Methanosarcina siciliae T4/M: one gene and its partners. Each later gene encodes a partner of the first gene's protein in a complex. Links are inferred from orthologs where the notes say so. Each region holds a gene or a part of one and is shown in the gene's direction. Other genes may lie near its edges.

What was found.
Region 2: the proteins of MSSIT_RS00485 (region 1) and fen are in contact, whole or in part, in a crystal structure (PDB 1RXZ), measured with the Archaeoglobus fulgidus proteins. The link is inferred for Methanosarcina siciliae T4/M from one-to-one orthologs. Residues at the interface, in WP_010877842.1 of Archaeoglobus fulgidus: Asn43, Val44, Ala45, Met46, Pro120, Arg121, Pro123, Leu125, Gln151, Met192, Ser194, Asn218, Tyr219, Pro220, Ile237, Leu238, Ala239, Pro240, Arg241, Ile242, Glu243, Ser244; in WP_010877775.1 of Archaeoglobus fulgidus: Lys326, Ser327, Thr328, Gln329, Ala330, Thr331, Leu332, Glu333, Arg334, Trp335, Phe336.
Region 3: the proteins of MSSIT_RS00485 (region 1) and rnhB are in contact, whole or in part, in a crystal structure (PDB 3P83), measured with the Archaeoglobus fulgidus proteins. The link is inferred for Methanosarcina siciliae T4/M from one-to-one orthologs. Residues at the interface, in WP_010877842.1 of Archaeoglobus fulgidus: Val39, Ala42, Asn43, Val44, Ala45, Met46, Leu125, Asp168, Ser194, Asn218, Tyr219, Pro220, Ile237, Leu238, Ala239, Pro240, Arg241, Ile242, Glu243, Ser244; in WP_010878125.1 of Archaeoglobus fulgidus: Ala74, Ile178, Ala179, Ile183, Arg190, Ser195, Asn196, Leu197, Arg198, Gln199, Lys200, Thr201, Leu202, Asp203, Phe205.

What each region holds. Positions count from the first base shown.
Region 1 is NZ_CP009506.1:103,782-106,775, reverse strand. The notes cover bases 72-2,907. They hold MSSIT_RS00485 (DNA polymerase sliding clamp), read left to right. Parts: upstream 72-1,038; coding sequence 1,039-1,776; downstream 1,777-2,907. Other genes in these bases: priL (DNA primase regulatory subunit PriL), read left to right, coding at 1,784-2,899; MSSIT_RS00490 (transcription factor S), read left to right, coding at 415-729; MSSIT_RS00495 (NUDIX domain-containing protein), read left to right, coding at 72-437. Also shown: more of MSSIT_RS00495, read left to right, coding at 21-71; MSSIT_RS00475 (glyoxalase/bleomycin resistance/dioxygenase family protein), read right to left, coding at 2,967-2,994.
Region 2 is NZ_CP009506.1:4,204,066-4,207,103, forward strand. What follows is about bases 87-2,966. They hold fen (flap endonuclease-1), read left to right. Parts: upstream 87-958; coding sequence 959-1,975; downstream 1,976-2,966. Other genes in these bases: MSSIT_RS17620 (clostripain-related cysteine peptidase), read left to right, coding at 87-638; MSSIT_RS17630 (cation diffusion facilitator family transporter), read left to right, coding at 2,000-2,966. In the rest of the region: more of MSSIT_RS17620, read left to right, coding at 1-86; more of MSSIT_RS17630, read left to right, coding at 2,967-3,007. UniProt on the Methanocaldococcus jannaschii protein: Structure-specific nuclease with 5'-flap endonuclease and 5'-3' exonuclease activities involved in DNA replication and repair.
Region 3 is NZ_CP009506.1:2,298,191-2,301,075, reverse strand. Bases 141-2,867 are described here. They hold rnhB (ribonuclease HII), read left to right. Parts: upstream 141-1,031; coding sequence 1,032-1,703; downstream 1,704-2,867. Other genes in these bases: MSSIT_RS09770 (right-handed parallel beta-helix repeat-containing protein), read right to left, coding at 1,976-2,867; MSSIT_RS23160 (hypothetical protein), read left to right, coding at 1,746-1,979; MSSIT_RS09780 (acetolactate synthase large subunit), read right to left, coding at 141-486. Also shown: more of MSSIT_RS09780, read right to left, coding at 1-140; more of MSSIT_RS09770, read right to left, coding at 2,868-2,885. UniProt on the Methanocaldococcus jannaschii protein: Endonuclease that specifically degrades the RNA of RNA-DNA hybrids.

The sequences.
Region 1 (2,994 bases):
GTGAACTTTGAAGGAGTTTTATGAAACACAATACCCCAAACCTGACTGTTGACGCTGTAATTCTCTTTAAAAACAAGCTTGTTCTGGTGAAGAGAAAAAACCCTCCATACCAGGGAAAATTTGCCCTTCCTGGTGGCTTCGTTGAAATAGGGGAAAGCACAGAAGAAGCAGCTTCAAGGGAAGCTTTTGAAGAAACGGGGCTTTCCATAGAGATTCTCAAACTCATCGGTGTCTATTCCGACCCTGAACGCGATCCGAGAAGGCATACGGTCTCGGTGTGTTACCTTGCGAAAGGATACGGAGATCCGAAATCAGGATCTGACGCTGATGCCGTTGAACTTTTTGAGTTCGATTCTATTCCTGAGCTGGCTTTTGACCACAATAAAATGATAAATGACGCAAAAAGTGATATTGATGCAGTTCTGTCCCAAATGTAAAAGTATGATGTTTCCTAAAGACGGCAACTACCATTGCAGGAAGTGTGGAAACATAATACCGATTGAAAGTGATGCAGAGAATTTTGTCTCTAAAGCCAAGATTGATGATCATGAAGTAGTGGTACTCGAAGGGGAGCAGACGTCAGGCCTGCCAACAACGAATGTAAAATGCCCGGAGTGCGGGAACAACACTGCAGCCTGGTGGCTCAGACAACTGAGATCCGCTGACGAGTCCGAAACCCGTTTCTTCAAGTGTACAAAGTGCGGGTTTACGTGGAGAGAATACGACTGAATTCCATAATTTTTCTTCCGGCCTTTCTAAAAAACGTAGTTCTGGAAAATGTACTTTTGGAAAACTAATTCTCAGGTCAGAACTTCTTTTATGTTTCAGGTAGAGCCTGAAGCTTTCTGATTTTCTGACCAAGATTTATATAGTTGCCGGGACTTTGAATCTACTGGTTTAACCAGATTCCATATATGGCTACTTATTCCTATTAGGGGTTTTCCCTAAAAGGAAAAAAAGTCCCAAATTGTAAGGAAATTTATATATCCAAGGATAGATAAGGGTTTAAGGCTTAAATTTATTTGATGGAGAAGAATCATGTTCAAGGCAGCAATTAATGCAGAGCTTCTGAAAGACGCGATTGCCTCACTGGCTGTAATTGTAGATGAGGTTAGGTTCAAAATTAAACCCGAAGGGATTTCGGTAAAAGCAGTTGACCCTGCCAACGTTGCAATGGGAATTTTTGAACTTGGGTCATCGGCTTTTGAGGAATACAGCGCTGATGAGTGTGAGATAGGACTTGACCTGAACAAGATTACCGACCTTCTGGGAATTGCAGACAGGAACGATACAGTCAGGATGGAACTTGAAGAAGAAAGCAATAAACTCCTGATCGATGTAGGAGGGCTGTCCTATACTCTTTCCCTGCTGGACCCTTCAACAATCCGTGCGGAACCCAGAGTTCCCCAGCTCGAGCTGCCTGCCAAAGTTGTCCTGAACGGTGCAGACCTTAGGCGTGCCGTAAAAGCCGCAGAAAAGATAAGCGACCATATGCTCATGGGGGTCTCCGGAGATACTTTCTATATGGAAGCTAAGGGCGATACAGATCAGGTCCGCCTGGAAATGGGCAGAGACCAGTTAATCGACCTGAAAGCAGGTGAAGCCTGTTCCCTCTTCTCCCTGGACTACCTGACAGATATAGTCAAGCCCACAAACAAGGTAAATGAGGTTACTCTCTCTCTTGGCAGGGATTTCCCTATCCTGATTGACTTTGAAATTGCAAACGGTGCAGGTAGAATATCTTACCTCCTGGCCCCTAGAATAGAATCAGACTAAGGATGGCATGCAGGCCGAAAAACTTGCATATTACCCATTTATTTCAGAAGCATCTGCCCACGTTGAAAACCTGGGAATTTCCCTGGAAAGCCTGCTCAATTCACGGGCTTACAGGACCGCAAGAGCTCGCGGAATAGAAAGAGTAAAGGAAGCTCTTGAAGGGGAAATAAAAAAGTCCCCCGTATCAGGGGAAGCCCAGGTGCTCTCTGAACTCCTTTCCTATCCCTTTGCCAGGATGCTGGTCGCCTGCGTGGATGACCAGCTTTTTACCCGGCGCTACGCCCTCGCAGAAGCCAAGGCTGCCTATACTTTTTTAAGAAACGAAACCTCGGACTTTTTGCTCGAATTCGGAGAAGACTTCGGAATCTCGGCAGAAGTCAGAGACTCCCATTTCAGTATGCATTTTACGGACTATATCCGCTTTTCCAATTCCCTCAAAGACCCCTCATGGAAACTGACAAACCGCCAGTTCAGGGCAGGGAAGATAAGAATAACAAAAGAAGAGTTTGCAAGGCTACTTGAAGAGGCAATCAGGGAAAGGATTGAACAGTCCTTTCCGATCCCTGAAATTCCTCCCGAAGTCTCCGCTTTCTGTGCCCCCTATGTCGCCGAGATAAAGGAACAATTCGAGGTTCAGAAAAAGAAATTCGGAGCTACGGACTTCGGGGCAGTTGAGCCCGAACTCTTCCCCCCCTGTATTTCCCATGCCCTTGCAAACGTACAGGGAGGGGTCAACCTTGCCCATTCGATGCGTTTTGCAATGACCTCATTTCTTCTGAACGTAGGAATGTCCGTGGACGAGATCCTGAACCTCTTCAACGTCTCCCCCGACTTTGACGCGGAAAAAACCCTCTACCAGATCGAACACATAGCCGGAGCTACGGGGAACGAGTACAAACCCCCTGCCTGCGATACCATGCGGACATACGGCAACTGCATAGGAAAAGACGGACTTTGCGCAAAGATCAGCCACCCCCTCGGGTATTACGAGAGGAGGGTTTTCCTGAAAAATAAAGAAAGGGAAAAAGAAGAGGGAAAAGAAAAAGAAAACGAAGAGAAAAAGGAAAAAGAGGAGAAAAAGGAAAAGAAGAACGAAAAAGGGAATGAAATTAAAGAGAAATGAAATTAAAGAGAAATGAAATTAAAGAGAAATGAAAAAGGGAATGAAAGGGCTGCCAACCACTGGATGATTATAGGAACTGCCTGACAAATTCCTCA
Region 2 (3,038 bases), 4.1 Mb from region 1 along the record:
ACTTTACCGAACCCGGCATTTCAAAATCCGGAGATACCTTTTCAGTAGAAGACGATTCCGGGCTGGCTTCGGTAGACCAGGTGTATTTTATAGCTTCCCCTGAAGGTCCGGTTCTCATAGGAAAAATGCCCCTTACCTGTTCAGGAGGCACAAACTACAGCCTTCCCCCCTGGGGAGGGGAATGGATTTTTATAGAGAACTCCAAAACGGGGAAAAGCTCTCTTATTTATGCGGTCTGCGGAGGAGAAAGCGAGAACGGAGACAGAATATTTGATACCGAACTGGGACTTCAAAGAGACGGGGAGTTCAGATCCTGTCTTACTCAGCTTTACCTGGATACTCTCAACGGGACTGTCAGAGCTTATATGAATCCCTACGAAGTCCTTGACGACGGAAACATCCTGTTCTCAAAAGAAGTGCTTGAACCCGAACCCGGAGATATTATCACTGCATACGCCCCGGTCTACGGAGAAGCCGGCATTAAGTACTGGACAACGCTTGGAAGGCTTAAGATGGATGAAAATACAGCTTTTGTCTACGACTTTCTACCTGAGAGGACCTATTATACCGCACTCCATGCAGAAGATTACCGCCTTAACGTCAATATGAGCGAACCTAAGGAGATTATCCTGGAATAATTGTCTGAAAACTTCCTTAACAATTCTCCTCCATCTCAAAAAGCCGTTAATCTGGCAACAGGGATAAAACTTCGGTACACATAAAGTCTATTATCAAGAAAACAGAGTTATCGGAAGAGAGATCCAGGAACGGGATACCGGGAACAAGATGCGGGGAACAAGATGTAAAGAGCAACTAGTGTCCCGAGCAACTAGTGTACCCGGATTAAAACTGCCTGAGGATCGTAAGTTCCCGCAGGAAGTAAAAGAGTTTAGACCGGAGAGTAAAAGTAAAGAAACCTGAGGCTAAAAAAGAATTTCATACACAGGAGGGAAAAAATATGGGCACGGATATAGGAGATCTGCTTCAGAAAAGGAAAATAGAGCTTTCTGACCTTTCAAACCGAGTGGTTGCAGTTGATGCATTTAACACCCTTCACCAGTTTTTGAGCATTATCCGCCAGAGGGACGGAAGTCCTCTGGTTAATTCAAGAGGGAAAGTGACCTCTCACCTTTCCGGGCTGCTCTACAGGACAGCAAGCCTGATTGAAGCCGGCATCAAACCTGTTTTCATTTTTGACGGCAAGCCCCCTGACCTGAAATCCGAAACCCTGAGCCGGAGGAAAGAAGTAAGGGAGACTTCTCGGGAAAAATGGGCAAATGCAAAGGCAGAAGGGGACCTTGAAGCTGCTTATAAGTATGCTCAGGCATCTTCAAAGGTCGACCATGAAATCGTTGAAGATTCAAAATACCTCCTCGGAATAATGGGCATTCCCTGGATACAGGCTCCCTGTGAAGGAGAGGCACAGGCTGCCCACATGGTTCTGAAGAAAGACGCAGACTATGTTGCTTCACAGGACTATGATTCCTTTCTTTTCGGAGCCCCCAAAGTTGTCCGCAATATGGCTGTCACCGGAAAGCGTAAGCTCCCCGGAAAGAATGTCTATGTTGATGTCAAACTTGAAGTAATCGACCTTGAGGAAACCCTCAGGGCTCTGGGGGTCAACAGGAATCAGTTAATCGATATTGCAATCTGCGTCGGTACGGACTATAACAAAGGACTGGAAAAAGTAGGCCCTAAAACCGCCCTCAAACTGATAAAAAAGCATGGAGATATCCATGCCGTGCTCCGGGAAAAAGAAGTAGAAATCGAAGGCCTGGACAGAATAAGGGAACTTTTTATCCATCCTGAAGTAACCGACAACTACGAAATTAAATGGACAAAGCCGGATTCCGAAAAACTCATCAAATTCCTATCAGAGAAGAACGACTTCTCCGCAGAGAGGGTGGAAAAAGCTGCAGAACGCCTTAAAGCAGTGTCAGGAGCAAGGCAGAAAACCCTCGACCAGTGGTTTTGAAGAGTTTTAAGCGCAGAGGAAGATATGGGCCTAAAAGGACATGAACCGGAACATTCAGAAAAAGAGCACTCGCATTCCCATGTCCATGGAGTAGTGGATCCCGAAATTATTTCCACGGATAAAGGGCTGTACGCAGTCAAATGGTCCTTTGCAGGCCTGATGCTAACCGCGCTCTTTCAAATTTTTGTAGTATGGGCTTCGGGAAGTGTAGCCCTTTTTGCCGATACTATTCATAACTTCGGAGATGCGGCAACTGCAATTCCCCTGGGTTTTGCTTTCCTGCTCTCCAGAAAAAACCCCAACAAAAGATTTACTTACGGCTACGGCAGAGCAGAAGACCTTGCAGGGCTGCTAATTGTTTTTCTTATCTTCATCAGTGCAGTGGTTGCAGCTTACGAATCAGTTCAAAGGCTTCTTGCTCCCCAGACTGTCGATTACCTGTGGGCTGTGGCTACAGCTTCAATTATTGGATTTCTGGGAAATGAGCTGGTGGCAAAATTCAGGATAAAAGTCGGAAAAGAAATAGGAAGTGCTGCCCTAATTGCCGATGGATACCATGCGCGTGCAGACGGGTTTACCAGCCTTGCAGTGCTTTTAGGAGCTCTTGGCATCTGGTTTGGATATCCACTCGCAGACCCTGTAATCGGGCTCCTGATTACAGTTGCAATCCTCCGTATAGTCCTGGAAACGGGTAAATCCGTTATTTCCCGCATGATGGACGGAGTTGACCCTCAAATTGTTGATGATATCCGGCAGGTAATAAGCCAGGTAAAAGAGGTAAAGGATATTACGGAGGTAAGGGTACGCTGGATAGGACACAGGCTTTATGCTGAAGTTAATATCGCAGTAGAATCCGGGCTCTCCGTTAAGGAAGGACATGAAATTGCAGTAAATGTGAGACATAGGATGCTCCATGGCCTGAATTATCTGTCAAACGCAGTTGTACACGTAGATCCTCTTGGAGCATCCGGAGAGAACTTTCATCGTCTTCCGGGACACGATTCCGAAATTTCCCCGGCTGATTCGCACTGAAACTGCAGGCTTCCGGACTCTAAACGATTTC
Region 3 (2,885 bases), 2.2 Mb from region 1 along the record:
CTCGGCCCATTTTGTAACCGGCTTGAACATACTCAGCAGATCGACAACCTGATGCGTCTCCTTATGGATACGGTTGAGGCCGACCTGGGCACTGATCGCCACCAAAGGAGTGCTATCGGTGAAGGCGTCGGCGGTTCCCAGAAGCAGATTAATCGCGCCCGGTCCCAGCGTGGATATACAGACACCCGCCTTGCCCGTAACGCGGCCATAGATGTCAGCCATGAATGAAGCACCCTGCTCATGGCGCACCACAATGAAACGGATCGTTGAGTCTCTCATAGCATCGACGAGTCTGATATTCTCCTCACCGGGGAGCCCAAAAATATACTCGACACCTTCGTTCTCAAGGCACCGGACCAGGAGCTGAGCTGCGGTGAGGGTGATGTCCTCTGCCACGATCTTCTCCTCTGCGCCCTTGCTCTTGCCTGCCGAGCTGGAGCTTCTGCGGGCCGACACGGCTTCTTGAAGACTCCCGTGAGTGGTCATCAATTACCCTCCTGTACTCTCTTTAACTACATCATTCGCGTCGTGATATGATCGGGTGCGTTGCGTCCTCCGGCTGTAATGCGTGCAGCTTCTATGACAGTTATTCCTGTGATTCTTCCTATCGCTTTTCATTTCATTCCCCTTCCCTTTTATATCCACCAATAATCATAATTATAATTTAAGTTATATATAATTATATTACTCTTCAGGACTAACTTATTCCGTCACAGAACAGACCCTTAATGCAAAAGCCACTGGTACTAACAGGAATTGTAGGAACCAGCATACATAAACCAAAAGTTCTTTTAAAATGGATGCCTATTCTTGCAGCCAGGGAAACATTATACCCTATGAGTAAACCAGAAAAGGCCATTGAATTGATTCGGTTCCGGATTTGAATTCCCTCCGAGGCTTGATACAACTATGCCTATGTCCAGTTGCAAGGGTCTTTTTTCTACTCCCCTTCCACCCATTATATTATTACTTTTCCTGATCCGTAAAACTTACAAAAGCCCTCTTCTCTCAAATCAGGAGACAGCCAGAAAATGATGATCGCAGGAATTGATGAAGCCGGAAAAGGTCCTGTAATCGGGCCTATGTGCATAGGAGGCGTAAAAATCGAGGAGTCCAGGGCCCATATCCTCAAGGTGCTTGGGGTTGCCGATTCCAAGAAACTGACGCCGAAAAAAAGAGAGCAGCTTGCATCCCAGATCAAAAAACATGCAGAAGGCTTCTTCATCCTTGAGATCAGCCCCTCTCAGATTGACGAACTCCGGAAAATTATGAGTATGAACGAGATTATGGTTATCTGTTTTGCAAAAGTTCTCGAACAGCTGAAACCGGATATCGTATATGCCGATGCTGCGGACGTAAAAGCCGAACGTTTTGCCGAAAACCTCCGCAGGCAGTACGCAAAAACCAGCCCCGCTCACGCAAAGAAAATAGAGATCATCTCCATGCACCAGGCAGATGCAACCTATCCCGTAGTCTCCGCAGCCTCGATCATTGCAAAAGTACGCAGGGACGAACTCATCGAAGAGCTAAAAAAAGAATGGGGCGTAGACTTCGGAAGCGGTTATCCCTCAGACCCCAAAACAAAAGCTTTCCTCTTGAAATGGGGAAAAGAACACGGCGGAAAGTTCCCGGAAATCGTCAGGCAGTCCTGGCAAACCGTAGAAAACGTAAGAAAAGAACTGGAAAAATCCGGAAAAGAGTAAAACCCGGAAAAGAGTAAAACCCGGAAAAGGTAAGGTCCGGACTTGAGAAATGCAGAATTTAGAGATTCAAAATTGATAAATCCAGGATCTATAAGTCCAGAATTCATGATTCCGGAATTAGTTAAGTTTTTCCCCAGGCCTGTCTGGCAGCCCCCTGAAAAAATAGAAGAGAGAAAAAAGTATGAAACTCCCCAAGAGTATGAAACTCCTGGATTTTCCTCTATCTTTTTAATTGCATCCTTTCTCTTCTTTTATGTTAAAAGAAGCCTTTTTTAATTCGTTACAAATGTCTCGTTGCCATCAACTTCACTCTCGTTTTCGGAAACCTCATATGAAGAAGTTTCATTCATCAGAGGCATGTAATCTTTACTCCCGGTTGTTTCATTGATAACGTACGGAGTGTCACCTATACGGTCTCCGTTAGCGTCTTCTCCCGAATATTTTTCCCAGTAGTTGCCTGTTGAACTGATGTTCCAGAAGTTAGTCCCATCGTCCTCAGCATTGATGTGGTTGAAAAAATCGTTCATGTAGACCGTGTTATCAGAGGAATCATTAAAGTATAATCCTACACCGTTCAGGTATAAGGAATTATTAAACAGAACATTGGACTCAGACATCAGGCTAAAGATTCCATATTCGTTCTTAGAAATCGTGTTTGACATCAGAGAGTTCATATCAGACGTTTCAAGGGAAACTCCTTTCATATTTGAGTCAGCTGTGTTGTTCATAAGGGTGTTATTTGCAGAATTATACAGCAGGATTCCCTTATCATTTGTTAGCACAAGGTTGCCTAACAGTGTGTTTTCTTCAGAATTCTCAAGGGCAATCCCCTGATATCCAAGACTCACAAGGTTATTTACGAGGTAGTTTCCCTTCGCTCCTGCGAGAGAAATTCCCACATCATTCATTATCAGAGCGTTGTTACTTAAAGAGCAATTTTCAACTCCTTCAAGGTAAATCCCCACCTCATATTCTTCCCCTCCGGAAGACACACCGGAAATAAAGAAACCGTCTATTGTGACATTGTTTGAGTTAACGTAAAAGACGTCTTCATCCGAAACCGTACCCAGCACATAAGTGCGTTTTCCCGGAGCCTCTGAGGAAGAGTTTGCAAGAATTGAAATTTTCTTATCTACCTTTACGTTTTCCTTATATATTCCGGGGTTTACGAGAATCGTGTCC